3 regions of the Streptomyces sp. NPDC059008 genome follow, and region 1 is predicted to be linked to each of the others. Evidence: riboswitches for the same ligand, from Rfam matches in the RefSeq annotation. Region 1 holds a riboswitch; each other region holds the start of a gene.
The links. Region 1 has a riboswitch for S-adenosylmethionine ahead of ACFWZH_RS07310 (ABC transporter permease subunit). Riboswitches for the same ligand answer to the same signal wherever they lie in the genome.

Region 1 (9,744 bases):
GGGTCACGGAACTGCCGTACGCTGGCTCGGCCGAGGGCGATGGTGTTCTCTCCGGGGACCGGGTCGACATCGGGCAGCGGGCCCTCCGGGTCGTACGCGGACAGGTCCCGGTTCCAGACGTGCTCCAGGTACTTGAGCGCGGTCGCGCCGCTGACCTGCTGCCTCCGTACCTCGTGGGCGAGTTCCCGGGCCTCGGCGTCGGTGTCACCGAGGACGAACGTCGCGGCGGGCAGGATCAGCAGCTGGTCGGGCCTGCGCCCGTAGCGGGCGAGGCGGCCCTTGACGTCCTGGTAGAAGGCCTGCCCCTCCGCCAACTTGCTGTACCGGCTGAAGATCGCGTCGGCGCTGGAGGCCGCGAACTCGCGCCCCTCGTCGGACTCTCCGGCCTGGAAGATCACCGGGCGTCCCTGAGGGCTGCGCGGGACGTTGAACTGTCCGCTGATGTCGAACTGCTCGCCCTGGTGGACGAAGGCTCCGGCCTGGGCGTCGCGCAGGAAGGTGCCGGTCGCCTGGTCGGCGACGATCTCGTCGCCGCGCCAGGAGTCGAACAGCTCGTGGGCCGTGGCCAGGAACTCCTTGGCCCGGGTGTAGCGCTCCTCCTGTGGCAGGAAGCCGCCGCGGCGGAAGTTCTCGCCGGTGAAGGCGTCCCAGGAGGTGACCACGTTCCAGGCGGCCCGCCCGCCCGACAGATGGTCGAGGCTGGCGAACTGTCGGGCGACCTCGTAGGGCTCGTTGAAGGTGGAGTTGATGGTGCCGGTCAGGCCGAGGTGTTCGGTGACGGCGGCCAGCGCGGTGAGGACGGTGAAGGTGTCGGGCCGTCCCACCACGTCGAGGTCGTAGAGCTTTCCGCCCTGCTCGCGCAGCCTCAGCCCCTCGGCGAGGAACAGGAAGTCGAACTTGGCTCGTTCGGCGGTCCGCGCGAAGTGCGCGAAGGAGCTGAACTCGATGTGGCTGCCGGCCTCGGGGGCGCTCCACACCGTGGTGTTGTTGACGCCCGGGAAGTGTGCCGCGAGGTGGATCTGCTTGAGCGGCTTGCCCGTTGACGACGTGCTCATTCGTGAAGTCCTTCCGGCTCAGGCGGTGACGGCGTAGCGGTTGGCGGGGCGGGCGAGCCCCAGCAGCCCGCGCAGGGTGTCGGCTTCGTAGGCGCGCCGGAAGGCGCCTCGGCGCTGGAGTTCGGGGACCAGGCCCGTGGTGATCGCGGGAAGGTCGTGTCCCAGTACGGCGGGGCGCAGCCGGAAGCCGGACAGCCCGACCTCCCTCAACTCAAGGAGTAGATCGGCGAGTTGGGCGGGCGTGCCGGTGAAGATCCGGGCATCGCTGGTGTAGGCCTGTCCCGCGAGGGCGTCGAGGCGGTCCCGGCGGGCCTCCGCGGCGTCCGGGGTGTCGTCGAGGAACACCACCAGGTCGCCGAACAGGTGCAGCGGCTCGTCCGCGCGCCCCGCCGCGTCCTGTTCGGCCCGCACCGCGGCGACGACGGCGCGCGCCTGGTCCGTGTCGTGCGGCGTGACGTACCCGACGTCGGCGGAGCGGGCCACCAGCCGGAACGGGGCACCGCTCGGGTTCTCGTGCGCCAGCGCGCTCACCAGGGGCTGGCCTTGCGGCGGCCGGGGGGTGATCGAGGGGCCCTTGACGCTGAAGCGCCTGCCCTCGAAGTCGATGTAGTGCAGCTTGTCACGGTCGATGAAGCGGCCGGTGGCGACGTCCCGGATCTCCGCGTCGTCCTCCCAGCTGTCCCACAGCCGGCGCACCGCTTCGACGTAGTCGGCCGCCTCGTCGAGGAGGTCGGTCGTCAGGTCCCGTACGGTCGGGGTGTCGAGGTCCCCGAGCTCGAACCGGGGGAACGTACGGCGCCCGAAGTGCGCGGCCTCGTTCGGGCGCGCCGTCACCTGCACGCGCAGGCCCGCGCGGCCGGTGCTCACGTAGTCGAGGGTGGCGATCGCCTTGGAGAGGTGGAACGGCTCGGTGTGGGTGGCCACCACGGTCGGCACCAACCCTATGTGCCGGGTCAGCGGGGCGACGCGGGCGGCGATGAGGACGGCGTCCAGCCGTCCGCGCACCTGGTCGGTACGCCCGTCCGGTTCCAGGAAGTGCGAGGACTGCGGTCCGAGCGAGTCCTCGATCGTCACGAAGTCGAGCAGACCGCGTTCGGCCTCGGCGACGAGGTCGGCCCAGTAGCCGGCGGTGAACAGGTCCCGGGGCCGGGCCACCGGCTCACGCCAGGCGGCAGGGTGCCAGCCCGCACCGTCGAGCGCGACCGCCAGGTGCAGCGGAGCGGAGGAACGGACCGGAGAGTGCGGGGAGGAGGGTGATGAGGACACGATGGGGCGCCTTCCTGAGGGGTCGTGTGTACCGGGAGCGGGCTCGTGTACCGGGAGCGGGCTCACCTCGTCATGAGCGTGGTGATCGGGTGAGCGGGGTGAGCGTCGAGATCGTCGCGATGGTCATGAAGCGCGACGGATCGGTGGGGGGAGCAGTGGACGGGCCGCGGCGAAGGCCCCGTCGTGGTGCACCAGCGCCGTCGCGTCCTGATGCACCTCGCCGGCCTCGACCTCGCCGACGACCAGCAGGTGGTCGCCAACGGGCTGACGCAGCGTCACCCGGGCGATGAGCCAGGCGGGTACGTCGCCGAGGACGGGCAGACCGTCCGCGTGCTCGGTCCAGTCGACCCCCTGGAACCGGTCGGTGCCACTGAGCGCGAACTGCCGTGCCACCTCGGCGTTCTGGGTGCCGAGGAGGTGGACGGCGAACCGGTCGGCTGCGTGCACGGCAGGCGCGGTCGAGGCGCCCAGGCCCAGGCAGAAGGACACGAGGGGCGGCCGCAGCGATACGGAGGTGAAGGAGGTGGCCGTGAAGCCGGCCGGGCCCGGAACGGTGATCACCGTGACTCCGGCTGCGTGGCGCCGCAGGGTGCGGCGGAGGACGTCCTCGGCGGCAACGCCCGTGGAGGGTCGTGCGGGGCGGTTCTCGGAGGTGATCATGACGGTTCCCTTCGGCGTCTGGGAGTGGGCGGGCGGGGCGGCTGCCTGTTCACGGCGTCGGTGCCGGACGACCGCCCGGGGTGCGCACCAGCAGGAAGTTCGTACGACGGCGCAGGGTGAAGCCGATCGACTCGTAGAGGCGGATGGCGTGGGTGTTGCCGGCGTGGGTGTGGAGGAAGGGGGTGTCCCCGCGCTCCCGGATCCCGGCCGCCACCGCCCGGACCAGTCGTGTGGCCAGGCCCCGCCCACGGTGTGCCGGGTGGGTGCAGACCGCGCTGATCTCCGTCCAGCCCGGCGGACGCACACGTTCCCCCGCCATGGCGATGAGCGCTCCCCGGTGCCGGATGCCGAGGTAGGTGCCGAGTTCGACGGTGCGGGGCAGGAAGGGGCCCGGCTTGGTCAGGGCGATCAGGTCCAGGATCTCGGGGGTGTCGTCGGGCCCGAGGCGCACCGCTTCGGGGGCGGGTTCGGCGCCCAGCCCGGTGTCGACCAGTTGGACGCCCTGCCCGCTCTCCACGGTCTCCCATCCGTCGGGGGCGGCCCGCGCGCCCGTGACGGCGGTGACGGTGTCCGAGCCGACCAACGCGGCCAGGTCCTCCCAGGCCCCCGGGTCGGCCGGGTCGGCGAGGGCGGAGAAGGGGCACACGTCCAGGGGGTAGCGGGCAGCGCGGCCGAGGCGCTCGGCGAACCGAGCATGCGGGCCGGTCAGCGCGGCCCAGACGGCGTTGTCCAGGACGTGCGGATCTGCCGGGCTCTGCGCGGGGAGGGGAGAGACGCTGGTGGACATAGTGGTGAGAGGGCTCCGTGGCATCCGTGACATCCGTGGTATCCCCGACATCGGTGTCATCCGTGGCGGACATGGCGGTTCGGTGCGCCCGGGACTGCGACGTGACGCCGGGGTCCCGGGCGGCAGACCTCCGTGCGAGCGTTGATCAGGAGTTTTCGAGCGGCAGACCGGGCGGGTTGACCTGGGAGGTCTCGACGGCCTCGTTGGAGAGGTTCCAGGCGGCCAGCCACTTGGCGTACTGGCCGTGCTCGATCAGGTAGTTGATCGCCTCGGAGACCGGCTCAGCCAGCCCGCTGCCCTTCTTCGAGGTCGCCGCGATCAACCCCTGGAGCTTTGCGCCGGCGCCGGAGAACTTGCCCGCACTACGCGTGGCGTTGGGGGTCTTCGCCGTCCGGGTGATGTGGTACGCGATGCCGGGGTTGGGGCCGAAGTGGGCGTCGATCTTCCCGCTGTTCAGCGCCAGGTAGACGCTGTTGGCGTCCGGGTAGTACTTGACGGTGAGGTCCTTGCCCTCCTTCTTCAGCTTCGCCTTCCACTCCAGCAGGATCTTCTCCTGGTTGGTGCCCCGGCTCACCGAGAACGTCCTGCCGGCGAGGTTGTGGTAGTCGCCCTCGAAGTTCCAGGTGCTCTTCTTCGGCACCTCGAACCCCAGGTTGTCCTGCCGGTAGGTGGCGAACTCGTACTTCTTCTTGCGTTCCTCGGTGTCGGTGACGTTGGAGAAGGCGGCGTCGACCCGGCCGCTGTCGATGCCGACGAACAGGTTCTCCCAGGTCGAGTTCTTCAGCTCGGGCTTCAGCCCGAGGACCGCGGCCACCAGCCGTCCGAAGTCCGGTTCGGCTCCGGTGAGGGTCTTCTGGTCGTCGCCCACGAAGGCCAGCGGCGGGAAGCCGGCGGGCAGGGCGCCGACGCCGATGACCAGCTTGCCCTTCTTGGCGATCGGCTCGGGCAGCTTGGCACTGATGGACTTGACCTCGGAGACATTGAGGTCGGTCTCCTTACCGGCTCCGTTGGAGAGGGCGCCCACGGCGACCGTCCCGGACGGCTTGCCGTCTGATCTGCCGGCCGCGTCGCTGTTGCCCCCGCAGGCGGTGATGCCGGTGGCGAGGGTGGCGACGGCGGTGCCCGTGCTGAGGCCGCGGAGGAGTCGGCTGCGGAGGCTGCGGATACGCATGGCTGTCCTTGGTTCGGTGAGCGGTTGTGGTGGCGTGGCGCTGGTTCTTCGGTGGTGTGGCGCTGGGCGAACGGCGGGGTCAGAGCACCTTGCTCAAGAAATCCCTGGTCCGCTCGTGCTTCGGGCGGTCCAACACCTCGGCGGGCGGGCCCTGTTCGACGATCCGGCCCTCGTCGAGGAAGACGACCTGGTCGGCGACCTCACGGGCGAAACCGATCTCGTGGGTGACGATGATCAGGGTGGTGCCGCTGGTGGCCAGGTCCTTGATGACGGCCAGCACCTCGCCCACCAGTTCGGGGTCGAGCGCGGAGGTGGGTTCGTCGAAGAGGATGACCCCCGGCCGCAGGGCGAGGGCGCGGGCGATGGCGACCCGCTGCTGCTGGCCGCCGGACAACTGCCGTGGATAGGCACCGAACTTGTCGGCCAGGCCCACCCGGTCGAGCAGCTCACGGGCCAGCTTCTGAGCCTCGGGCTTGGTCAGCTTCCCGGTGGCCACGGGAGCGGCGGCCACGTTGTCCAGCGCGGTCAGGTGCGGGAAGAGGTTGAAGTTCTGGAAGACGAAGCCGATCCGGCTGCGCTGGCCCAGGATGGCTCGCTCGCTCAGCTCCTTGAGCCTCCCCCGGCCCTCCGCCGGGGCGACCCCCGCCTTGCCGCGCTCGCCGAGCCGGCGCACGCCGATCGGCTCACCGTTCACGCTGACGTACCCGACCTCGGGCTTCTCCAGGTGGTTGATCACCCGCAGCAGCGTGGACTTGCCGGAGCCTGACGGCCCGAGGATCACGGTGACCTCGCCGGGCCGTACCGTCAACTCGACGCCGTCCAGGACCCGGTGGGCCCCGTACCACTTGTGCACGTCGTGGACCTCGACGGCGGCCGGTCGTATCTCGGCGGCCTCAACGGTCTCCGTCTTCTCGGTGATTTCGGTGGTCATATCGCCGCCTCCCTCCGGGCTCGGGCCCGCAGATCACGCAGAGCGGTCCGCGACTTCTGCAACGGCGTCGGCGGCAGGATGCGCGTCGCGCCCCGGGAGAAGTACCGCTCGACGTAGAACTGGACGACGGAGACGGCACTCGTGAGGACCAGGTACCAGACGGTGGCGACCAGCAGCAGCGGGACGATGTCACCGGGGTAGGTGCTGCCCATGCTCTGCACGGAGCCGAACAGATCGAGCAGCGAGACGTAGAAGACGAGCGAGGTGCTCTTGATCAGATTGATCAGCAGATTGACGTAGTTCGGGGTGATGGACCGCAGGGCCTGCGGAAAGACGATCCTCGTGAACTGGTAACCCTTCGGCAGGCCGAGTGCCGACGCCGCCTCGTGCTGCCCCTGGTCGACCGCGAGGATGCCGCTGCGCACCACCTCGGACGCGTACGCCGCCTCGTTCAGGCTGAGTCCGACGACCGCGACGACGATGTCGGTGGCGAGCCGGGACTCGTCGAACGTGAAGAAGGCGGGACCGAACGGCACCCCGAGGCTCAGCGTCTTGTACAGCGCGCTGAAGTTGTAGAGGAACAGCAGCACCACGATCAGCGGGACCGACCGGAACAGCCAGGTGTAGGTCCAGCTCACCGCCCGCAGCACCGGGCTCCGCGAGAGCCTGCCCAGGGCGATGAGGATGCCGCCGAGCAGACCGAGCACGGCGCTGTAGGCCGTCACTTCGAGGGTGATGAGCAGACCGTCGAGGATCGTCGGGCGCAGGAACCAGTACTGGAAGCGGTCCCACTGGTAGAAGGGGTTGGTCACCAGTCCGTGGACGATCTGGGCCACCAGCACCAGCACGATCGCCGTGGCGATCCAGCGGCCTGGTCTGCGCAGCGGCAGCACCCGCTGTGCCGCCGGTGGCCGCGGTGCGGTGCCGTCGTCACCCGGCCGTTCGACCTCGGAAGATCCGGCTCCGGAAGGGCCGGCCTCGGAAGGGCGTACGGGACGAGGCGCGGAGGAGGCTTCGGGGGACTCCTCGGCGGGAGGCGCTGAGGCAAGCGATATCGCAGCGCCGGGGGATTCACTCATGGAGGGCTCCAGCGAATTCGGACACCCCGGCCCACGGATGCGGCAACGGCACGGCGGCCCTGGAGGGGCTCTGCGTGACGATGCGCAGGGGAAGCGTGGAACGGGGGCTGGGAAGGAAAGGCGCACACCGCGACAGCGGTGGGCATCAGAGACGCCGAGAACCGTCAGCCGTCAGTCTTGGCGGAAGGCACGGCAGGTGCAGCTCAGCTGCCGGTACACAGCGCGCTGCTGACGCGGAGCAGATCGACCGAACGGTTCGCGCACAGCAGCAGGCAGCCACGGCGCCGCCATGCGGCCGTCCCGAAAGCTGCGTACATCCCGTCACCATCACTCTTCCGGCCCGTGTGGGCCTCGCGCTTACCGAAAGTCTTCCGGTCCGGTCGTCACCTGGGGCACCCCACCGCGGTGCGAGGGTTGCCGGTCAGCAAGCCAGGGCTTGTCGCTGACACTCATGACCGATCTACGGCGTAAGTTAGACAGACCTCGGACATGATTGTCAAAGCCTGCCCGACCTGTGGGACGACAAAACCGAGTCGGGAGAGACCTGGCGAGATGTGGCGGCATACGCGGATGCCATGTCACACACATGTCATGTCACGCCCCGTCAGGCAGGTTCACCCGCCCCCCGTTGCCGAAGCAGTGGCTCGGCTCGCCCCTGTTTGGGCGAAGCGAGGAGACCGATTCCTGCCGTTCGGGGCAAGCTGCCCATACCGCTGATCATCGCTGCGCACGTCACACGTCCTGCCATCGTGCGTCTCCAAAGAGAAGGACGGGCTCTTGACGGGATCGAAGCCTCGATGTGCCCTGCCGGCCGCCCTCTGCACGCTCGGCCTGGTCGGTGGTGCGCTCACCGTGACCGCGTGCGCGACCCGGACCGAGCCGGAGACACGGACCTCTTCCACGAAGGTGGATCCGGCGCACACCGATGTGCTGTTCATCGGAGCCCATCCGGATGACGAGTTCCAGTCCCTGGCCACGTTCGGGCAGTGGGGGGAGAGTCCGGGGCTGAGCACCGGCGTGGTGACCATCACCCGGGGCGAGGGCGGCGGGAACGCCTCCGGCGACCAGGAGGGCGCCGATCTCGGCATGATCCGTGAGGACGAGGAACGCAAGGCCGTCGGGCGGGCCGATATCCGCAATGTCTTCTACCTCGACAAGCCGGACTTCTGGTACACACTGTCCGCCCCTTTGACGACCACCGTCTGGAACCGAGCACCGCAGACGCCGAGGGACACCCTCTCGCGGCTGGTCCGGCTGATCCGGGCGACCACCCCGCACAAAGTGGTGACCATGGACCCGCGCCCGTTCAATCAGCACGGCAGCCACCAGGAGGCCGGTCGCCTCGCCGTCGAGGCGTTCCGTCTCGCCGGCGATCGGCGCGCGTTCCCCGAGCAGATCGAGAAGGAGAAGTACGAGGTGTGGAATCCGTCCCAACTGCTGGCCCAGAGCTGGGGCTTCAAAGGGCCGGTGGGTTCGACGTGCGCCAAAGCGAAGTCCACGGATCCGCACACCGGACTGCCCGTCGTAGGTGTGTGGACCGGCACCCCGTCCACCAAGCACCCGGGGAAGACATGGGCCCAGATCGAACGGGACGCGGCCCGCGACTACGTCACCCAGGGATTCGGCTCACTGCCGCACACGGTCGAGACCGAGCCGGACCGGCTGCCCTGCGAATGGTTCACCGTCCTGGCCGACCGCGACAATCCACCGACACCGGCGGTGCGCGAGCAGTCCGGGCTGCGCCCGCTGTACGCGGGTTTCCGCGACTGGGCGCGGCGTATGCACATGCCGTGGCTGGCCAATGACGCCCAGCCCTCCTACCCCGCCCATTCCTCCACCGACATTCCCGAAGTCGCCAAGGCCCCCGTCGTGGACGGGGTGGCCGGCCCGGACGAATACCCCGGTCCGAAGCTGGAGTTGACGCACTGGGAGGGAAAGGAGTGCAAGGGCGAAAGGGACTGCGCGGCCGCCGCCGAATTCTCCCGTCACGGTGGCGACCTCTACGCCGTCGTCCATGTCACGGACGACATCAAGGGCTACGCGCTGGACGCCGCCGGCGACTGCAAACGCCACTGGCGCACCGACGCCGTCGAGATCGACCTCGACCCCCAGGGCCGCTCCGACGACACCTCGACCACCTTCAAGGCCGGCGTCCTCCCCTTCACCAAGGGCGGCAAGGGCCCCTGCGCCGAACGCGACGGGGACAACCGCCAGGGGCCGGCGAACCACAACGCCCCCGGCATGGCCGTCGCCTCCGTCGACACCGACCCGTACAAGGGCTACTCGGTCGAAGCGAAGATCCCGCTCGCCGATCTGCCCGCCCCGGTCGACCCTGAACGCCTCACCGCCAACGTGCTCCTCTACGACTCCGACACCCAGGACAAGACCGGCAAGACCCGCCTGGCCTGGTCCCCCTACGGCAGCGCCCAGGCCGACCCCTACGTGTGGCGCACCCTGCGTCTGCCCGGATACGTCCCGCCGCCCGGCCCGACACGCCCCGCCGAGATCCCCCAGGACGCGGCACAGAGCGCGAAGTCCAAGGCCTCCGTCGAGCAGGCCCGCCGCACCGGTGTCCCCCTCGCGGGCGGCCCCCGCAACCCACCGAGCCCGACCCCCTGAGGCTTCCTCCGGCAGCGTCGCGTTGATCTGCCCGGGTGACTTCGCCGGAGGCGCCGTTTCCCGCTCGTACGGCGCGGATACCCGACCAAGGCGGACATTCCGGGCCGCAGGGGGTACCCGCTGGAACTGGAAGGGAACACGGCCATCACCGCCACCGACGACGCCACAGAGAACAC
Region 2 (9,744 bases), on a different contig from region 1:
TCGGCTACTACCTGGCCTTCACGGCCCGGCGGGTCGACGCGGGTGCCCAGGACAACGAGAACGCCGAGGTCTCGGACGACGCCGGTGAGCTGGGCTTCTTCAGCCCGCACAGCTGGCAGCCGCTGTCCCTGGCCGTCGGTGGCGCGCTCGCCTTCCTGGGCGTCGTCTTCGGCTGGTGGCTGCTGTACTTCTCCCTGCCGGTGATCCTCGTCGGCCTCTTCGGCTGGGTCTTCGAGTACTACCACGGTGAGAACCGCACGCAGTAGGAGCACATCAGGCGGCAACAGCACCGCTGACACGCCGCGGAGCGGGCCCGGACACCTCAACAGGTGTCCGGGCCCGCCCCGTTTGGGCGGCAGGGACGCACCCGTTTGCAGTCCTCCAGCGCGCTGAGACAGGTGATTCTTCATATTTTTGGGTCATGAGTCACAGACCTCGAACCCGGACGGTGCTGAGCTGCGGCCTCCTGCTCGTGCCCCTCGCGGTGAGCTCTGCCGCGTGCGGGGGCTCGGCGTCGGAAGCACTCTCCGCCGATCCCTACGACGCGGGCGACCAGATCACCGCCAACACCCCGGACGGAAAGCGGCAAGCGGACCCCGACAAGCCGCTTGAGGTCTCCGTCACGGACGACGCGGCGCGGATCACGGACGTGACCGCCACCGATTCCACCGGCCGCTTCGTGCACGGCGAACTGAGCGCCGACGGCAGGCACTGGCGCACCACGGCGCCGCTGGCCGCCGGAACCCGCTACACGGTGCGGGTCAGCACCGAGGAGGACGGCTCGCCGGGCCGCAAGACGCTCGTGGTCAACACCAAGGAGGCCAAGGGCCAGTTGACCGCGGTCTTCGGCCCGGAGAGCGGCGAGTACGGCGTCGGCCAGCCGATCACCGCCGAGCTGAGCAAGCCCCTCAAGGACCCCAAGGCGCGCGCCGTCGTCGAGAGCGCCCTGAAGGTCGACTCCATGCCGCGTGTCGAGGGTGCCTGGCACTGGGTGGACGACAAGAAGCTGCACTTCCGCCCGAAGGTGTACTGGCCCGCCCACGCCACCATCTCGGTGCACAGCAACCTGGCCGGCCTGAAGATCGCCAAGGGCTTCTACGGAGGCGCCTCCAAGCCCGTCAGGCTCACCACCGGCGACCGCGTGGAGGCCGTCACCGACGCGGCGGCGCACCAGATGACGGTGAAGCGCAACGGCACGACGATCAACACCATCCCCGTCACGACCGGCAAGCCCGGATTCTCCACCCGCAACGGCGTCAAGGTCGTGCTCGGCAAGGAGAGCTTCGTACGGATGCGCAGCACGACCGTCGGCATCGCCGCCGGGAGCTCGGAGTCCTACGATCTGCCGGTCTACTGGGCCACCCGGGTGACCTGGAGCGGCGAGTACGTCCACGCCGCGCCCTGGTCCGTCGGATCGCAGGGCGCGGCGAACGTCAGCCACGGCTGCACGGGCATGTCCACCAGCAACGCCCAGTGGTTCTTCAACACCGTGCGGGTCGGCGACATCGTCAAGGTCGTCAACAGCGGCGGCGAGACCATGACGCCGTTCGACAACGGCTACGGCGACTGGAACCTGCCGTGGAACGAATGGCGCGCCGGCAGTGCCCTGAAGGGCAAGGGCACCACCACAGGAGCCGCCGAACGCCAGCAGAATCCCAGCGACGACGCCCGGCTGCGCCCGAAGATCTAGCGGCCGCCCTACGGGCCCTAAGAGACCGTCAGCGGGCCGCTCAGGCCTGTACGAGGTGCTTGCGCCGCAGCAGCCCGGCCAGGGCGTCGGCGAAGGCCACCGGATCGATCGGATGGGTCACCGCGGCGTCCGCCCGGCTCCAGGTGGCCAGCCAGGCGTCCTGCGGGCGTCCGATCAGCAGCAGCACCGGCGGGCACTGGAAGATCTCGTCCTTGATCTGCCGGCAGACGCCCATCCCGCCCGCGGGCGCGGTCTCGCCGTCCAGCACGCAGACGTCGATGCCGCCCTGCTCCAGGGCCTCCAGGACGGCCGGGGCGGTGGCGCACTCCAGGATCTCGATCTGCGGGGCATCGGCGGCGGGGCGCCGTCCGGCCGCCAGCCGGACCTGCTCGCGGGTGATGGCGTTGTCGCTGTAGACCAGCACCGTGGCAGTCGCCTGCATCGTTCCTCCACGCTTTTCGTAGCGGCACAGCATCGGGTGGCACTGTTGCGCCGGATGCTACTCCCGCAACGGGCGCCCGCAGGAGGGGTTGAACACATCCAAGATCTGCCCGACGGGCCGTCAGGACCGCCTTCCGGCGGCCCCGCCGACGGCTCGGCCCGCCGGTGCTTCCCCCCTTCGGGCGACCGCGGAATTGGGCCGTACGAGCAGGGCATACGTCCTTGACACACCGAACGGCACCCCCCGGAGTGAGGGCGGGATAAGCGACCGACATAATGTCGGTCGTGGCGACAGCAACGACAGTAGAAACCGGGCACGCGCACCCGTCGGTCAATCGGCCGAACCTCACCAGCGTCGGAACCATCATCTGGCTGAGTTCCGAGCTGATGTTCTTCGCGGCCCTCTTCGCGATGTACTTCACCCTCCGATCGGTGACCGGCGCCGAGTATTGGAAGGAATCCGCCGATGCGTTGAATCTTCCGTTCTCCGCGACCAACACCACGATCCTGGTGCTCAGCTCCCTGACCTGCCAGCTCGGCGTTTTCGCGGCCGAGCGCGGCGACGTCAAGAAGCTCCGGGCCTGGTTCGTGGTCACCTTCGTCATGGGTGCGATCTTCATCGGCGGTCAGGTCTTCGAGTACACCGAGCTGGTCAAGCACGAGGGCCTGTCGCTCTCGTCCGGCCCGTACGGCTCGGTGTTCTACCTGACCACCGGCTTCCACGGACTGCATGTGACGGGCGGACTCATCGCCTTCCTGCTGGTCCTGGGCAGGACGTACGCGGCCAAGAGGTTCACCCACACGCAGGCCACCGCGGCCATCGTTGTGTCCTACTACTGGCACTTCGTCGATGTCGTCTGGATCGGCCTCTTCGCCACGATCTACCTGATCAAGTAGCCCCTGCCGGCTCCGCATCAGACAGACATATCCACAGCATCGACGCAGAAGATCCTGACACCGGGGTAATCCGTGAAAAAGCTCTCCGCACGACGGCGCCATCCGCTGGCGGCGCTCGTCGTCCTACTCCTCGCGCTGGCGGTCACCGGGGGGCTGTACGCCGCGTTCGCGCCGGCGGACAAGGCTCAGGCCGATGACACCGCCCAGTCCCTTGCCATCAAGGAGGGCAAGAAGCTCTACGCCGTGGGCTGTGCAAGCTGCCACGGCACCGGCGGTCAGGGCACCTCCGACGGCCCGAGCCTGGTCGGCGTGGGCGCCGCAGCCGTCGACTTCCAGGTCGGCACCGGCCGTATGCCGGCCCAGCAGCCCGGCGCCCAGGTGCCGCGGAAGAAGGCCATCTACAACGACGCCCAGCGTGAGGCCCTGGCGGCCTACGTCGCGTCGCTGGGTGCCGGTCCGACCGTCCCGGAGAAGTCGCAGTACAGCCCCGATGGTGCCGACATCGGCAAGGGCGGCGAGCTGTTCCGCACCAACTGCGCGCAGTGCCACAACTTCACCGGCAAGGGCGGCGCCCTCACCAACGGCAAGTACGCACCGACGCTCGAGGGCGTGGACCCGAAGCACATCTACGAGGCCATGGAAACCGGCCCGCAGAACATGCCCTCCTTCGGTGACGGCTCGCTGAGCAAGCAGAACAAGAAGGACATCATCGCGTACCTCGGCGCCGTCAACGGCGATGAATCCGAGAGCCCCGGCGGCCTGGACCTCGGCGGTCTCGGCCCGGTCAGCGAGGGTCTCTTCGGCTACATCTTCGGCCTGGGCGCGCTGGTAGTGGTCGCCATCTGGGTCGCAGCCCGGACTACGAAGGCCAAGAAGTCATGAGCGAGACTGGACGACACGCAGACGTGCCAGAAGAAACCCTTCCCAGTGAGCGGGAGACGGCTCACGAAGGTGCGGTGACGAAGGCGGACAACCCGTTCGCCGACCCGGGGCTGCCGCCCCACGAGCACCGCGCCCAGGACATCGACGAGCGGGCCGCCAAGCGCTCCGAGCGCACCGTTGCCCTCCTCTTCCTGGTGTCCATGATCGCCACGGTCGGCTTCATCGCCTCGTACGTGGCCATCCCGATCGACAAGATCGTCTACATCTGGCCGATCGGCCACATCAGCGCCCTGAACTTCGCGCTCGGTCTGACGCTCGGTGCGGCCCTGTTCTGCATCGGCGCCGGCGCGGTCCACTGGGCCCGCACGCTGATGTCGGACGTGGAGGTCGCCGACGACCGCCACCCGATCGAGGCCACGCCCGAGGTCAAGGCCAAGGTCATGGCCGACTTCCAGGCCGGTGCCGAGGAGTCGGGCTTCGGCCGTCGCAAGCTGATCCGCAACACGATGTTCGGCGCGCTGGCCCTGGTGCCGCTCTCCGGCGTCGTCCTGCTGCGCGACCTCGGTCCGCTGCCGGGGACCAAGCTGCGCACCACGGGCTGGAAGAAGGGCGTCCGCCTGGTCAACCAGTCCACCAACCTCCCGCTGCGTCCCGAGGACATCGCGGTCGGGTCGCTGACCTTCGCCAAGCCCGAGGGCCTGGAGGAGGACGACCACGACTTCAACAACAAGATCGCCAAGGACGCCCTGATGCTCGTGCGGATCCAGCCGCAGAACATCAAGGACAAGCAGGAGCTCGCCTGGTCCCACGAGGGCATCGTGGCGTACTCGAAGATCTGCACCCACGTGGGTTGCCCGATCAGCCTGTACGAGCAGCAGACGCACCACGTGCTCTGCCCCTGCCACCAGTCGACCTTCGACCTCGCTGACGGTGGTCGGGTGATCTTCGGTCCCGCCGGACACGCCCTGCCGCAGCTGCACATCACGGAGAAGGACGGCTTCCTGGAGGCCGCGAGCGGCTTCGCGGAGCCCGTCGGCCCGAGCTTCTGGGAGCGCGGATGAGTAACGAACAAGGCGCGACCAACCCGCGCCGCGGCCAGGCGCCGCGGGGCGAGCGGATCGCCGACTGGGCGGACGGCCGGCTGGGCATCTACAGCCTCGCCAAGGCCAACATGCGCAAGATCTTCCCGGACCACTGGTCCTTCATGCTGGGTGAGGTCGCGCTCTACAGCTTCATCATCATCATCCTGACCGGTGTCTATCTGACGCTGTTCTTCCACCCGAGCATGGCCGAGGTCACCTACCACGGTTCCTATGTGCCCATGCAGGGAATCCGGATGACCCAGGCCTTCGAGTCGACGCTGGACATCAGCTTCGACGTCCGCGGTGGTCTGCTCATCCGCCAGATCCACCACTGGGCCGCGCTGGTCTTCCTGGCCGCGATGATGGTCCACATGATGCGGGTGTTCTTCACCGGCGCCTTCCGCAAGCCGCGCGAGGTCAACTGGCTGTTCGGCTTCCTGCTGTTCGTGCTGGGCATGTTCACCGGCTTCACCGGCTACTCGCTCCCCGACGACCTGCTCTCCGGTACCGGCGTGCGGTTCATCGAGGGCGTCATCCTGGCGATGCCGCTGGTCGGTTCGTACCTGCAGATGTTCATCTTCGGCGGCGAGTTCCCCGGGCACGACATCATCCCGAGGTTCTTCACGGTGCACGTGCTGCTGCTGCCGGGCATCATGCTCGGCCTGCTGGTGGCGCACCTGATCCTGGTCTTCTACCACAAGCACACGCAGTTCCCGGGTGCCGGCAAGACCAACAACAACGTCGTCGGCATGCCGCTGCTGCCGGTCTACATGGCCAAGGCCGGAGGCTTCTTCTTCCTGGTCTTCGGTGTGATCTCGGTGATCGCCGCGGTCGCCAGCATCAACCCCGTGTGGGCCATCGGACCGTACCGGCCCGACCAGGTCTCCACGGGCGCCCAGCCCGACTGGTACATGGGCTTCGCCGAGGGTCTGGTCCGCGTCATGCCGGGCTGGGAGTGGGACTTCTGGGGCCACACCGTCAACTTCGGTGTGCTGATCCCGATCCTGATCTTCCCGCTGGTCCTGGTCGCCATCGCGGTCTACCCGTTCGTCGAGTCCTGGGTCCGCGGCGACAAGCGCGAGCACCACATCCTGGACCGCCCGCGCAACGTCCCGACCCGCACCGGCTTCGGTGTGGCCTGGCTGGTCGCGTACTTCGTGATGCTGATCGGTGGTGGCAACGACCTGTGGGCGACCCACTTCCACCTGTCGATCAACACCATCACCTGGTTCGTCCGGATCGCGTTCTTCGTCGGACCGGTGCTGGCCTTCATCGCCACCAAGCGGATCTGCCTGGGTCTGCAGCGGCGCGACAGGGACAAGGTGCTGCACGGCCGCGAGTCCGGCATCATCAAGCGCCTGCCGCACGGTGAGTTCATCGAGGTCCACGAGCCGCTCGACCAGGAGCAGCTGCACCTCCTGACCCAGCACGAGCAGCCCAAGCCGCTCGAACTGGGCCCGGAGGTCGACGAGAACGGCGTCAAGCGCAAGATCAAGCGCTCGCAGAAGCTGCGCGCCAAGCTCTCGAAGTCCTACTACGGCGAGGACAGCGTCATCGCCAAGCCCACGGTCGAGGAGTACCAGGAGATCACCAGCGGCCACGGCCACCACTGATCCCCTCGGCGCCTCGTAGCGCACCGTAGGCAGTACGCCACCCAGAGGGCCCCGTCCGGCGATCGGACGGGGCCCTCCGGCGTACCCGCCGGGTCGATAGGGTGACGGCATAAGCAGGAAACACACCAGGAGCGTGGACCATGAACGTTGTGACCCCGGCAGGCGGCGACAGCGTGGCGGCCCACACCTGGCCGGGCATCCTCAACGCCCTCCTCGACGGCCGCGACCTCAGCGCCGACGACACCGCCTGGGCGATGGACAAGATCATGCGGGGCGAGGCCAGCGACGCCCAGATCGCCGGTTTCGCGGTGGCGCTGCGGGCCAAGGGCGAGACCGTCGCCGAGATCTCCGGACTCGTCCGCACCATGTACGCGCACGCCCGGCTGATCGAGGTCCCCGGCCCCAGCGTCGACATCGTCGGCACCGGCGGCGACGGCGCCAAGACCGTCAACATCTCCACGATGTCCTCGATCGTGGTCGCCGGCACCGGCGCGAAGGTCGTCAAGCACGGCAACCGCGCGGCGTCCTCGGCCAGCGGAGCCTCCGACGTGCTGGAGAAGCTCGGCGTCAATCTCGACCTCACCCCGCAGCGGGTCACCGAGGTCGCGCAGGAAGCGGGCATCACCTTCTGCTTCGCGGTGAAGTTCCACCCCGCGCTGCGGCACGTCGCCAACGCCCGGGGCCAGCTCGGCATCCGCACGACCTTCAACGTGCTGGGCCCGCTGACCAACCCCGCGAAGGTCCGCGCCCAGGCGACCGGCGTCGCCGACGCCCGGATGGCGCCGATCCTGGCCGGTGTGCTCGCCGAGCGCGGCTCCTCGGCGCTGGTCTTCCGCGGCGACGACGGCCTGGACGAGCTGACCACGACCGCGACCTCCCGGGTGTGGGTCGTACGGGACGGCACGGTGCGCGAGGAGCGCTTCGACCCGCGGGACGTCGGCATCGGCCTGGTCCCCGTCGAGGCCCTGCGCGGCGCGGACGCCTCCTACAACGCGGAGGTGGCCCGCCGGCTGCTGGACGGCGAGACCGGACCGGTACGCGACGCGGTCCTGCTGAACTCCGCGGCCGCGCTGGTCGCGCTGGAGCCGGGCGACGCCCCCCTGGCGGAACAGATCCGCGCGGGCATCGAGAAGGCCGCCGCCTCGATCGACTCCGGCGCCGCCAGGCGGGCGCTGGAGCGGTGGGTGACCGCCAGCAACGCATGAGCGGCGGGTGACGCAGAGTGTGAGGCAGGCCCCAGTCCGTCATACGGACCGGGGCTTGCGCGTTGTTGATCGTGTGGCATGATGCTGCGCAGGTCACGAGTGACAGCGACACAGGCCCCGGCCCGCTGTCCGGCAACCCTCCGTCCGTGGCGGGGTGCCCCGGGTGATGACCAGGCCGCAGGCAGCGAGGTCTGCGGCAAGCGCGGATCCCTCGCCAGGGATCCTGGTCCTCGAGGGAGAACTTCCGTGAACCAGCGAATGCGATAGGGCCCCTCGGCCCCTTTTCCGCACCCTTTTTCCTTTCACGCTGCGGCGCCCCGCAGTGCGCTGTGACGCACCCCGACGCGCCCGCCCGCAGCGAATTCGCTTGTCTCTCACGGGAGTTCGCCATGTCTGTTTCCGCCGTTGCCGCCGACAGTTCCGTTTGTGCCCCGCTGCCGGTTCTGGGACGCGATGTCCTGGTCCCGCTCGTGACCGGCGGCGAGGTCGACTACGCCGCGCTCGACTACGCCGCCAGCGCACCGGCGCTCCAGCGGGTCTGGGACGACGTGGCCGCCTACGCCCCGTACTACGGCAGCGTGCACCGTGGCGCCGGATACCTCTCCCAGCTCTCCACCGACCTCTTCGAGAACAGCCGCCGGACCATCGCCGAGTTCCTCGGCTGCCGCGCCGACGACCAGGTGGTCTTCACCCGCGCCACCACCGACTCGCTGAACCTCCTGGCCTCCGTACTCCCGCACGGCACCCGGGTGTTCGTCTTCGAGACCGAGCACCACGCCTCGCTGCTGCCCTGGGAGCAGCGCGCGGACGTCACGGTGACGTACCTCAACGCGCCGCGCACCCCGCAGCAGGCGGTGGACACCCTGGAGAAGGCGCTCGCCGAGCGCGAGCCTTACGGGCCGGCGCTGGTGTGCGTGACCGGTGCGTCCAACGTGACCGGCGAGCTGTGGCCGGTGCGGGAGCTGGCGGCCGCGGCCCACGCCCACGGCGCGCGGATCGTGCTGGACGCGGCCCAGCTCGCCCCGCACCACCCCCTCGACATCGCCGAACTGGACGTCGACTGGGTCGCCTTCTCCGGCCACAAGCTGTACGCGCCGTTCGGCGCCGGGGTGCTGGCCGGCCGCGCGGACTGGCTGCAGGACGGCGAGCCGTACCTGGCCGGCGGCGGCGCCAGCCGCAGGGTCTCCCGGCGCACCGACGGCGGCGTGGACGTCGAGTGGCACACCACCGCCGCCCGGCACGAGGCCGGCTCGCCGAACGTCATCGGCGCCTACGCGATCGCCGCCGCCTGCCAGGCGCTCACCGAGGCCGGCTTCGACACCCTGGTCGCCCGCGAACAGGCGCTGATCGCCCGGGTGCGGGAGGGTCTGGCCGAGGTGCCCGAGGTCAAGGTGCTCTCCCTCTTCGGCGACGACGCACCCAGGGTGGGCGTGCTCTCGTTCGTCGTCGACGGCTGGAACAGCTCGCACTTCGCCGCCGCGCTGTCGGCCGAGTACGGCATCGGCGTACGCGACGGCCTGTTCTGCGCGCACCCGCTCGTACGGACCCTGCTGGGCAGCGAGCCCCAGGACCCGGGGGAGTGCGGCGCCCCCGAGGCGGCCCCCGGCGAGCGCGCCCTGAACGCCATCCGCGTCAGTTTCGGCGCCGGCACCCCCGACGAGCACATCGACCGCTTCGTCGGCGCGGTGAAGGAACTCATCGCGGACGGCGCACGGTGGAACTACCGCACGGAGGACGGCCGTTGCGTACCCGCGTCTCTTTGACGCGGGGATCCATCCCACGTTTTTGGCTTTCCCGCCGTGGTGGTTGTTCGCCGTTGCGCCTGCGGCGGGCGGTTGTTTGTCGGGTGCGGTGACAGCCCTACGGACTTCGTCCTACGGTCTGTCCCCTCCCGTGAGTGGGTGGAAGACGGCCGGTGGGGGCGGGCCCTATCT
Region 3 (9,744 bases), on a different contig from region 1:
AGGACGACGTTGCGGCCCTTGGGGCCGAGGGTGACCTTGACGGCGTCGGCGAGCTGGTTCATCCCGCGCTCGAGACCGCGCCGTGCCTCCTCGTCGAACGCGATGATCTTGGCCATGTGAAGTGGTCCTCCCGGACGGGGTGGATTTCTCCGGATCGGCACCCGTGCCCGCGACGGACGGTCCGTGCGCCGTGTGGTTCCTTGCCCCACCCGGCGTCCGGACCTCACCGGCCCGATCCAAGTTCTGTCACTCTCACTCGGAGAGTGCTAACGCCAATGATTAGCACTCGGGCAGGGCGAGTGCAAGCCGCCTGGAGGGGGTCGGCGAGGGTCGGCGGGTGGGCGAGGGGTGAGCGACGGACGGGCGCCGGCCGCCCGGCGGGGTGCCGCCGGGGCGCCACGCGGCGGCGAGCGGCACGGAGCGGGCGCAGGCGGGACGGGGGGCGGGCGCAGGCGACGGGGGCTCAGGTCCCGCCGCAGGGAGGGCAGGCAGAAGGCCCGTACCCCGTGACGGGGTACGGGCCTTCTCTACGCTGCAGTCGGCCCGCGCCTCAGGCGCTCACCCTGACCATGTCCGCCTGCGGCCCCTTCTGGCCCTGCGAGATCTCGAACTCGACCCGCTGGCCCTCCTCAAGGGTGCGGTAGCCGTCCATCTGGATCGCGCTGTAGTGGACGAATACATCCGCACCACCGTCGACCGCGATGAAGCCGTACCCCTTCTCCGCGTTGAACCACTTGACGGTGCCCTGAGCCATGCCTAACTCCCCTATTACTGGCCCTTGCGCAGGACCGCACTCCGCGGACCCGGGTCAGACCTCACCCCGCGAAATGGCCCGTGGGGTGTGCGCCGGAACGCGTCGACCGCCGCTGAATGTATCTGCACCGATGCCCAGCGCAACAGGTCAATCGGACGAGAATTCTGGCGCCGGAGAATCGGCAATATGCGATGAAATCCCGTTTCTCCGGGGCAAGTCGGGCCGGGCATAGCGCACGTAAGCGACAAATGCCGCACACACTTTGAGCACAACTCTCCGCGCTTTCCTATGCGTTCGGCACGTGCGCGGAGTTATCCGGAACGGAGATCACCGCAATGGTATCCCCTTTCACTAAGCGGAATTGCCCCGTCCGATTTCAACGGACGGGGCAATTCCGGTCAAGTAGGTGAAGAGATGGCGCAAATTAGCGCTCACCCGTCGACCGATCGGGGGTGACCGGTCAACAGTCACCGGGCGCGTGCTTCCTCAGCAGCCGCCGGCGACCGCCGGGATGATGGAGACGCCCGCACCGTCCGGGGTCGGCGTCTCCAGGCCCTGCTCGAAGCGCACATCGTCGTCGTTGACGTAGACGTTCACGAAGCGACGCAGCTTGCCCGCGTCGTCCAGTACACGAGCCGCGATGCCCTGGTGGTTCTTCTCCAGGTCGGCGATCACCTCGGAGAGGGTCGCGCCCTCGGCGGTGACCTCGGCCTCACCACCGGTGTACGTACGGAGGATGGTGGGGATGCGGACCTTGACGCTCATGGTTCTGCCTTCCGGACAGGGTTGGGGAGTGCGGATTCGTAGAGCTGTGGACTCAGCCTGCCAGGCCGGCCTCGCGGAACGCGTCCAGGCTCGGGCGGATCGTGGCCGTGGGCCCGGACGTCGGCGCGACGGCGTCAAGCGTCTTGAGGCCGTCACCCGTGTTGAGCACGACGGTGGTCAGGGACGGGTCGAGCACACCGTCCTCGATCAGCTTCCTGGTGACGCCGACGGTCACACCGCCCGCGGTCTCCGCGAAGATGCCCTCCGTCCGGGCCAGCAGCTTGATCGCGTCCACGACCTGCTCGTCGTTGACGTCCTCCACCGCACCGCCCGTACGGCGCGCGATGTCGAGCACATACGGCCCGTCGGCCGGATTGCCGATCGCCAGCGACTTGGCGATGGTGTTCGGCTTCTGCGGGCGCACGACGTCGTGCCCGGCCTTGAAGGCCGTCGACACCGGCGAGCAGCCCTCCGCCTGGGCACCGAAGATCCGGTACGGCCGGTCCTCGACCAGGCCGAGGGCGATCAGCTCCTTGAGCCCCTTGTCGATCTTCGTCAGCTGCGAGCCGGACGCGACGGGGATGACGATCTGGTCCGGGAGCCGCCAGCCCAGCTGCTCACAGATCTCGTACGCCAGCGTCTTGGAACCCTCGCCGTAATAGGGGCGCAGGTTGACGTTGACGAAGCCCCAGCCCTCGCCCAGCGGGTCGCCGATGAGCTCCGAGCAGAAGCGGTTGACGTCGTCGTAGTTGCCCTCGATGCCGACCAGGTCACCGCCGTAGACCGCGGCCATGACGACCTTGCCGGCCTCCAGGTCGTGCGGGATGAACACACAGGACTTGAAGCCCGCGCGGCGGGCCGCGGCGCCGACCGCGCCGGCGAGGTTGCCCGTGGAGGAGCAGGACAGCGTCGTGAAGCCGAAGGCGCGGGCGGCCTCGACGGCGATCGCGACGACCCGGTCCTTGAAGGAGTGCGTCGGGTTGCCGGAGTCGTCCTTGACATAGAGCGCGCCGGTGACGCCCAGCTCGGCGGCGAGCCGGTCGGCCTTGACGAGCTTGGTGCAGCCGGGGTTCAGATTCGGCTTGTCCGCCACGTCGACGGGGACGGGCAGCAGCGGAGCGTAGCGCCAGATGTTGTCCGGACCGGCCTCGATCTGCTTCCGCAGCGCCTCGGGGTCGCCGCTCGGCAGCTCGTACGCCACTTCGAGCGGCCCGAAACAGGTCGCGCAGGCGAAGAGCGGGCTCAGGTCGAAGCGCTCGCCGCACTCGCGGCAGGACAGCGCGACGGCGGGCCCCAGAGCGACGGCGGAGGCGTTTTCGGTGACTTCGGTGCTGTACACAGCCATGGAGGCGAGGCCCTTTCTCCTCATCTTCCTCATGGCGCATCTCGCCATGAGACGGATTTGGCACCTTCCCTAGCCGGGAGCCTCGCGCGCGATGATCGCGACGGAGACCGGCTGGAGGGTTGCCGGGGCTTCAACGGGCCGTATCCCTCTGCCCCTCTGGATGAGCGGTATGGCGCTGGGTCGAAACCCAGGCGTTTGTGGTGCGGCGACCCCGACATGCGACGGCCGTCCGCGTTGTTCAAGACTGTAACCGAAGGCACTGACAGTTGAGATAGTCGTCCGAACCGCGAGATGGATCACAGAATGGCCCACCCGACGGATCGCATACCGGTCGCGGCACCGGCGGCCACCGAGGAGTCGTAGACGTGCTGGAAGAGGTGGAGCGCTGGCTGAGCAGCCGCTCCTGGTCCGCCGCGGACCGTCCGCTGGAGCAGCTGCTGGAGGCCAAGCGCCAGACGGGCCGCACGGTCAGCGTCGTGCTGCCCGCGCTCGACGAGGAGGCCACGGTCGGCGCGATCGTGGCCGCGATCCGCGCCGAGCTGATGTGCGACGCGGTCCCTCTGGTCGACGAGCTGGTGGTGCTGGACTCCGGATCCACCGACCGCACCGCCGAGGTCGCGGCCGCGGCCGGCGCCCGGGTCGTCCACCGCGACACCGTCCTGCCCCGGCTGCCCGCGCTGCCCGGCAAGGGCGAGGTCCTGTGGCGCTCGCTCCTGGTCACCACCGGCGACATCATCTGCTTCGTCGACGCCGACCTGCGGGAGTTCTCCGCCACCTTCGTCTCCGGGATCGTCGGCCCCCTGCTGACCGACCCCGACATCCGCTTCGTCAAGGCGATGTACGACCGCCCCCTGGAGGCCGGCGGGCACCCGGGCGAGCAGGGCGGACGGGTCACCGAGCTGGTCGCCCGCCCGCTGCTGAACCTCCACTGGCCGCAGCTGGCCGGCTTCGTCCAGCCCCTGGGCGGTGAGTACGCGGCCCGGCGCTCCCTCCTGGAGCGCCTGCCCTTCCCGGTCGGCTACGGCGTCGAGCTCGGTCTGCTCGTCGACGCCCTGCACACCGTCGGCCTCGACGCCCTCGCCCAGGTGGACGTCGGCGTACGCAAGCACCGCCACCAGGGCGGCCAGGCCCTCGGCCGGATGGCGGCCGCCATCTACCGCACCGCCCAGCTGCGCCTCGCCCGCGGCCACCTGGTGCGCCCCCGGCTCACCCAATTCGACCGCGGCGAGGAGGGCTTCGTCCCGCGCACCACGGACGTGGACACCGAGGAGCGGCCGCCCATGGCCGAAATCCCCGAGTACGCGGCGCGGCGGGCGGCCTGACCGTGTCCGTACGTTTGCGCGGTTCTGCGGCGGGTTAATGTCGCGACATGGTCTCCGAGCGCAGTGCGGTCCGGGCAGGTGCCGAGGTTCTCGTCGCGTCCAATCGCGGGCCGGTGTCGTACGCCGTGGGCGAGGACGGGGCGCTGAGTGCCAAGCGGGGCGGGGGCGGGCTGGTGTCCGGACTGTCGGCCATCGGTCCCGGTACCGACGCGGTGTGGGTGTGCGCGGCGCTCGGTGACGGGGACCGGGAGGCCGTCCGCCGGACGGGGGGCGCCCTGGCACCCGAGGACACCGGTGGACAGCGCGTCCGCATGCTGGACATCCCGTCCCAGGTGCACGCCGACGCCTACAACGGCATCGCGAACTCGGTGCTGTGGTTCGTCCACCACATGCTCTACCAGACACCGCTGGAGCCGGTCTTCGACGCCGGATTCCGGCAGCAGTGGGGCGCGTACGAGACGTACAACCGCGCCTTCGCCCACGCCCTCGCCGACGAGGCCGCCGAGGGGGCGGCGGTGCTGGTGCAGGACTACCACCTGGCGCTGGTGCCGGGGATGCTGCGCGCACTGCGGCCCGACGTGCGCATCGCGCACTTCTCCCACACGCCGTGGGCGCCGCCGGACTACTTCCGGATGCTGCCGGACGAGGTGGCGCGGCAGCTGCTGGAGGGCATGCTGGGCGCCGATCAGCTGGGTTTCCTCACCCACCGCTGGGCGGACGCGTTCACCGCGTGCTGCGCCGAGGTCACCGGCGGCACCGGCGGCACCCGGATCGGCGCGTACGGGCTCGGGGCGGACGCCGACTTCCTGCTGGAGCGGTCGCGGCGGGCGGACGTCGAGGAGCGGCTGGCCACCCTGCGCGAGCAGATCGGCACCGGTCCCGACGGGACGCCGCGCAAGGCCGTCGTCCGGGTGGACCGCACCGAGCTGTCGAAGAACATCGTCCGCGGCCTGCTGGCCTACCGGCAGCTGCTGGCGGAGGAGCCGTCATGGCGCGAGCGGGTGGTGCATGTCGCCTTCGCCTACCCCTCGCGCCAGGACCTGGCCGTCTACCGGGAGTACACCGCGGCGGTCGGCCGGCTCTCCGAGGAGATCAACTCCGAGTACGGGACGGCCACTTGGCGGCCGGTCGTGCTGCATGTGAAGGACGACTTCGCGCGGTCGCTGGCCGCCTACCGGCTGGCGGACGTGGCGCTGGTGAACCCGATCCGGGACGGGATGAACCTCGTCGCCAAGGAGATCCCCGTGGTGTCGGAGCAGGGCTGCGCACTGGTGCTGTCACGGGAGGCCGGGGCGCACGAGGAGCTGGGCGGCCACGCCCTGACCGTCAATCCGTACGACGTCAGCGCTACGGCGCGGGCGCTGCACGAGGCGCTGTCGATGGATGCCGGGGAACGCGGCGAGCGGACGGCACGGCTGGCGGCGGCGGCCACCGCCCTGCCGCCGGCGCAGTGGTTCCTCAAGCAGCTGCGCGCGCTGGTGGGCTGAGCCGGGGGCTGGGGGCGGGTGTTGGGTGGGCGCCGGGGGCGCCGGGGGTGGCCCTGGGCGGGCGCCGGGGGTGGCCCTGGGCGGGCGCCGGGGGCGGCCCTGGCCGGGCGTGACGCCGCCGACGGTCTCTCCCGCCGGGCGCCGGGCCGCCCGCCGAGCCACCCTCCGGGACCGTGACCGGCGTCACCCTCCTCCCCTTTGAGGCTCACATCAATGTGAACGTTCGAGGCTGCGTACCAGGAAGCACCGCACCAGTACGCACCCGACACGAGGCGAGAACGATGAACCAGACGCCGAACCACCAGCTCCTGGACGACGACCAGGCCATGGACGACCGGCCCGCGGAGAACCGGCCGGTGGACGACGGGCCCATGGAGAACCGGCCCGTGGAAAACCGGCCCGTGGAAAACCGGCTGTACGACTACAGCCCGATCGTCGACCGGGCTCCGATCCGGTGGCCGGGCGGCGCCCGGGTCGCCTTCTACGTGGGCCTGAACATCGAGCACTACCGGATCGACCGCCCGTCGACGAGCACCTTCCCCGGCACCGCGGAGCTGACCCCGGACCCGCTGAACTACGGCTGGCGCGACTACGGGCCCCGCGTCGGCTTCTGGCGGCTCCTCGAAAGCCTCGACCGCCATCGGGTACGCGCCAGCGTGCTGCTCAACTCCGATGCCGGTGAACGCTATCCGCAGATCATCGAAGCGGGGCGGACCCGCGACTGGGTATGGCTCGCCCACGGCAAGAACAACTCCACCTTCCAGGCCGACATGACACCCGACGAGGAACGCGCCTACCTGACGGAGGTGATCGCCAGCATCGAGAGGACCACCGGCCGGCGGCCGCGCGGCTGGATGGGACCGGCGCTCACCGAGACCTTCCGGACACCGGAACTGCTCGCCGAGCTCGGGCTGGACTACGTACTGGACTGGACCAACGACGACCAGCCGTACCGGCTGAACGTGCCGGGGATGCTGAGCGTCCCGTACTCCGTCGAGCTCAACGACATCGGCCTGTTCGTCAGCAAGGGCCTGACGGGGCCGGACTTCGTGCAGATCGTCAAGGACCAGCTCGACCAGCTCCACGAGGACGCGGCGGACAGCGGCCGGGTGATGTCACTGGCCCTGCACCCGTTCGTCATCGGCCAGGCGTTCCGCCACAAGTACCTGGACCAGGCCCTCGCCCACATCGTCAACCACCCCGGAGTGTGGCCGACCACCAGCGACGAGATCGCCGCACACTACGGGCGGACGACGGCGGGGGCTTCGTAGACGGGGAGCGTAGACGGGGCGTCGTCGTAGACGGGGCGGCATCGTAGACGGGGCGGCATCGTGGCCGAGGGCGTCGTGCTGTCACCGGTGCCGCCAGGGGTTCAGGTGGACCGAACGCTCAGGCCGAACGCTCAGATCACTGCGAGGCGGTCCGCGAGGGCCCCGAGCAGTTCCACCACCCCGGCGGGTCCGTCGACCACCAGATCGGCGCGGTCGGCGAGTTCGGTCACCTCGGCGCTACCGCTGCAGACGAGGACGCCCGCCAGTCCGTCGGAGCGGAGCTTGTCGACGGCGGCGAAGGCCGCGAGGTCGCCGAGGTCGTCGCCGGCGTAGAGGACGGTCGACGCACCGGTTTCGCGGACCCATTCGGCGAGGGCGACACCCTTGTCCATGCCCGGGGGGCGCAGCTCCAGGACGAGGCGGCCCGGTTCGACGATCAGACCGTGGCGTTCGGCGAGCGCGGCGAGCGGGGCCCGCAGCCGGTCGAAGGCGCCCTGGGGGTCGTCGGCGCGGCGGGTGTGGACGGCGATGGCCTGCCCGCCCTTGCGCTCGATGGCGGTCTCGACCCAGGTGCCGTGCCAGACGCCGGAAGCGTCCAGTACGCCGGGGAGTTCGGCCTGTATGGCGGCGACACCGGGGGGCGGGGCGGGAGCGTGGACGGTGCCGGTGGCCGCCTCCCAGCGCTCGACGCCGTAGTGGCCCAGGACGGTGAGGTGGTCCAGGCCGGGGACGGAGTCGAAGCCGCCGAGGCGGACAGCGACCGCGGCCGGGCGGCCGGTGATCACGGCGGCCGCGCGCAGCCGGGGCACGAGGCGGCCGAGGGCGGCGACGGCGCCGTGATGGGCGCGAGCCTTCTCCGGGTCGGGGACGATGTCGGCGAGGGTGCCGTCGAAGTCCAGGGCGATGACGGCGCGTTCGGGGTGGGCCAGCAGCGCGGCGAGGCCGTCGCGGCCGGCAGGCGTGTGCGGTGTCGGCACGGAGCCGGGCGCACGCTCGGGTTCGGGTGTCGGCTGGGAGTGCGGCGCGGCGTTCGGGGAGCTGCCCATGCGCCGACCCTACCGGCGTGGGACCGGCGCACGGCGGGTGTACGGGCGCATCACACCGACGGGTTGGGGCCGGGCGGGCGTCGAACCGGGCGGACGTCGAACGGGGCGGCGCCGAAGCGGGCGGCACCGAACCACCCTGCCGTCGTACCAGCCTGCCGTCGAACCGGCCTGCCGTCGGTACCGCCCCTGCCGTTCGAACCGGCCTGCCGCCGAACCGCACCGCCGCCGCCCGAGTGACCGCGCTCGCTCTCCCTGGCCGTGCCCCGCGCCACCCGGCCAACGCCCCGCATCGCCCGGCCGCGCCCCGCGTCGTCAGCGGCGGGCGCGGCGGGCTTCGCGTACGCGGCGCAGGCGGTTGACGGTGACGGGGTCGTGGGCCAGCGCGCGGGGGTCGTCCAGCAGGGCGTTGAGGAGTTGGTAGTAGCGGGTCGGGGACATTCCGAGCCGCTCACGGATGGCTCGTTCCTTGGGCCCGGGGCCCGGCCAGGAGCGGCGCTCCACGGCGAGCACGGCCTCGTCCCGGGCGGAGAGCCCCGATGCGCCTTCGTCCCCCGCAGCTTGCCCGGCGGCCGCACGACCTTCGGCACCCACACGGTCCGCGGAATCAGCACGGTCTGCGGAATCAGCACGGTCCGTGGCGTCCGCACAGTCCGTTGCGCCCGCCGCGCCGCTGGCGTCCGAGCCGGTGGAGTCCACCGCGCCCGCGGAGTCCGAAGCGCCCGCCGTGCCACCGGCGTCCGTGCCGCCGGCGTCCGTGCCGTCTGCTCCGCTCGCCCCGCCCATGGCCTCCGTACCGCTGTCCTCCGCACCGCTGGTCGTGCCGCTGGCCTCCGCAGCGCTGGTCGCACCGCTGTCCCCCGCACCGCTCGTCGTCACGTTTCCACGATAAGCGCATGGTCGGACAGGGCCCCCTGCCTCCTGCTTCCGGCCTTTGCGACGCTTGTCTGCTGCCTCGATGGCCTCCACTTATTACGGCAACGATTACGGAGAGTAATCAGTTCCCTCGGAGTGTAACCGCGGTGCACCTCGGGCCTCTACGCCTAGAAGCACCTCGGCGCCCTGTGCCGAGGAGCGCCTCAGCGCTCTCTGGATGGGCGCGCCTCGGGGTTCCATGACTTGTGTCTGCCCGGGGGGCCCGGGGTCGCATGCGTCTCGGTCGGTTTCTCTGAAGGGGCACCGCACACGGCCCGCCCACGAGCCACGTGCGGTGCCCACCCACGAACGACCGCTCACGAACGACCACCCACCCACCAACGCACGCCCGGAATGACCGCCCGCCCACGACCGCCCCGCCACCAACGAACGGCCGCCCCCTCACGGCCGCCCGCCCACAAACACCCCCGCCGGCTCGGCGCGGACCCGCGTCCGCGCCGGGCCGGGCCGGGCCGTTAGCCCGCCGCGCTGTCCGCGGCCTCTGCGGCGTTCTGGATGTCGGTGAGGACGCCGGCGGGGTTGCCCTTCGGGCCGACGGCGGCGCCCATCTTCGCCTTGACGGTCTTGGAGACCAGCGGCCAGGAGGTCTTGTCCGCGGGGTAGAACTCGGCGGCGGCCAGCTGCTTGAGGAAGCTGTGCAGCTTGGCGTACTTGTCGTCGGCGAGCATCGCCTGGGAGGCGGAGGTGGTGACCGGCAGCAGGCCGTACTCGCCGGAGAACTTCACGACGTTGCGGTCGCTGTAGACGAAGTCGAGGAACTTGCCGGCTTCCGCGCGGTGGCCGTTCTGCTTGAAGGCCATCATCCAGTCGGCGACGCCCAT

Region 2: it holds a riboswitch for S-adenosylmethionine, as region 1 does, so the genes downstream of both, ACFWZH_RS35405 (aminotransferase class V-fold PLP-dependent enzyme) here and ACFWZH_RS07310 (ABC transporter permease subunit) in region 1, are expected to answer to the same signal.
Region 3: it holds a riboswitch for S-adenosylmethionine, as region 1 does, so the genes downstream of both, thrC (threonine synthase) here and ACFWZH_RS07310 (ABC transporter permease subunit) in region 1, are expected to answer to the same signal.

Annotation. Positions count from the first base shown of each region.
Region 1 covers NZ_JBHYJC010000003.1:432,876-442,619, reverse strand. Annotated here, with positions in the region: gene ACFWZH_RS07340 (NtaA/DmoA family FMN-dependent monooxygenase) at 1-1,055, opposite strand, end outside; gene ACFWZH_RS07335 (LLM class flavin-dependent oxidoreductase) at 1,074-2,321, opposite strand; gene ACFWZH_RS07330 (flavin reductase family protein) at 2,445-2,981, opposite strand; gene ACFWZH_RS07325 (GNAT family N-acetyltransferase) at 3,031-3,768, opposite strand; gene ACFWZH_RS07320 (ABC transporter substrate-binding protein) at 3,914-4,939, opposite strand; gene ACFWZH_RS07315 (amino acid ABC transporter ATP-binding protein) at 5,019-5,870, opposite strand; gene ACFWZH_RS07310 (ABC transporter permease subunit) at 5,867-6,949, opposite strand; SAM riboswitch class IV at 7,298-7,406, opposite strand; gene ACFWZH_RS07305 (PIG-L family deacetylase) at 7,727-9,568, shown strand.
Region 2 covers NZ_JBHYJC010000057.1:303-10,046, forward strand. Annotated here, with positions in the region: gene ACFWZH_RS35365 (cytochrome c oxidase subunit 4) at 1-266, shown strand, start outside; gene ACFWZH_RS35370 (Ig-like domain-containing protein) at 422-1,690, shown strand; gene ACFWZH_RS35375 (hypothetical protein) at 1,731-2,132, opposite strand; gene ACFWZH_RS35380 (heme-copper oxidase subunit III) at 2,408-3,028, shown strand; gene ACFWZH_RS35385 (c-type cytochrome) at 3,101-3,910, shown strand; gene ACFWZH_RS35390 (Rieske 2Fe-2S domain-containing protein) at 3,907-4,971, shown strand; gene ACFWZH_RS35395 (cytochrome bc complex cytochrome b subunit) at 4,968-6,605, shown strand; gene trpD (anthranilate phosphoribosyltransferase) at 6,746-7,810, shown strand; SAM riboswitch class IV at 7,902-8,019, shown strand; gene ACFWZH_RS35405 (aminotransferase class V-fold PLP-dependent enzyme) at 8,200-9,573, shown strand.
Region 3 covers NZ_JBHYJC010000002.1:200,403-210,146, reverse strand. Annotated here, with positions in the region: gene groL (chaperonin GroEL) at 1-116, opposite strand, end outside; gene ACFWZH_RS03860 (cold-shock protein) at 551-754, opposite strand; gene ACFWZH_RS03855 (MoaD/ThiS family protein) at 1,241-1,519, opposite strand; gene thrC (threonine synthase) at 1,572-2,888, opposite strand; SAM riboswitch class I at 2,882-3,031, opposite strand; gene ACFWZH_RS03845 (glucosyl-3-phosphoglycerate synthase) at 3,230-4,186, shown strand; gene ACFWZH_RS03840 (trehalose-6-phosphate synthase) at 4,234-5,673, shown strand; gene ACFWZH_RS03835 (polysaccharide deacetylase family protein) at 5,955-6,944, shown strand; gene otsB (trehalose-phosphatase) at 7,076-7,990, opposite strand; gene ACFWZH_RS03825 (DUF3263 domain-containing protein) at 8,303-8,581, opposite strand; gene ACFWZH_RS03820 (extracellular solute-binding protein) at 9,379-9,744, opposite strand, start outside.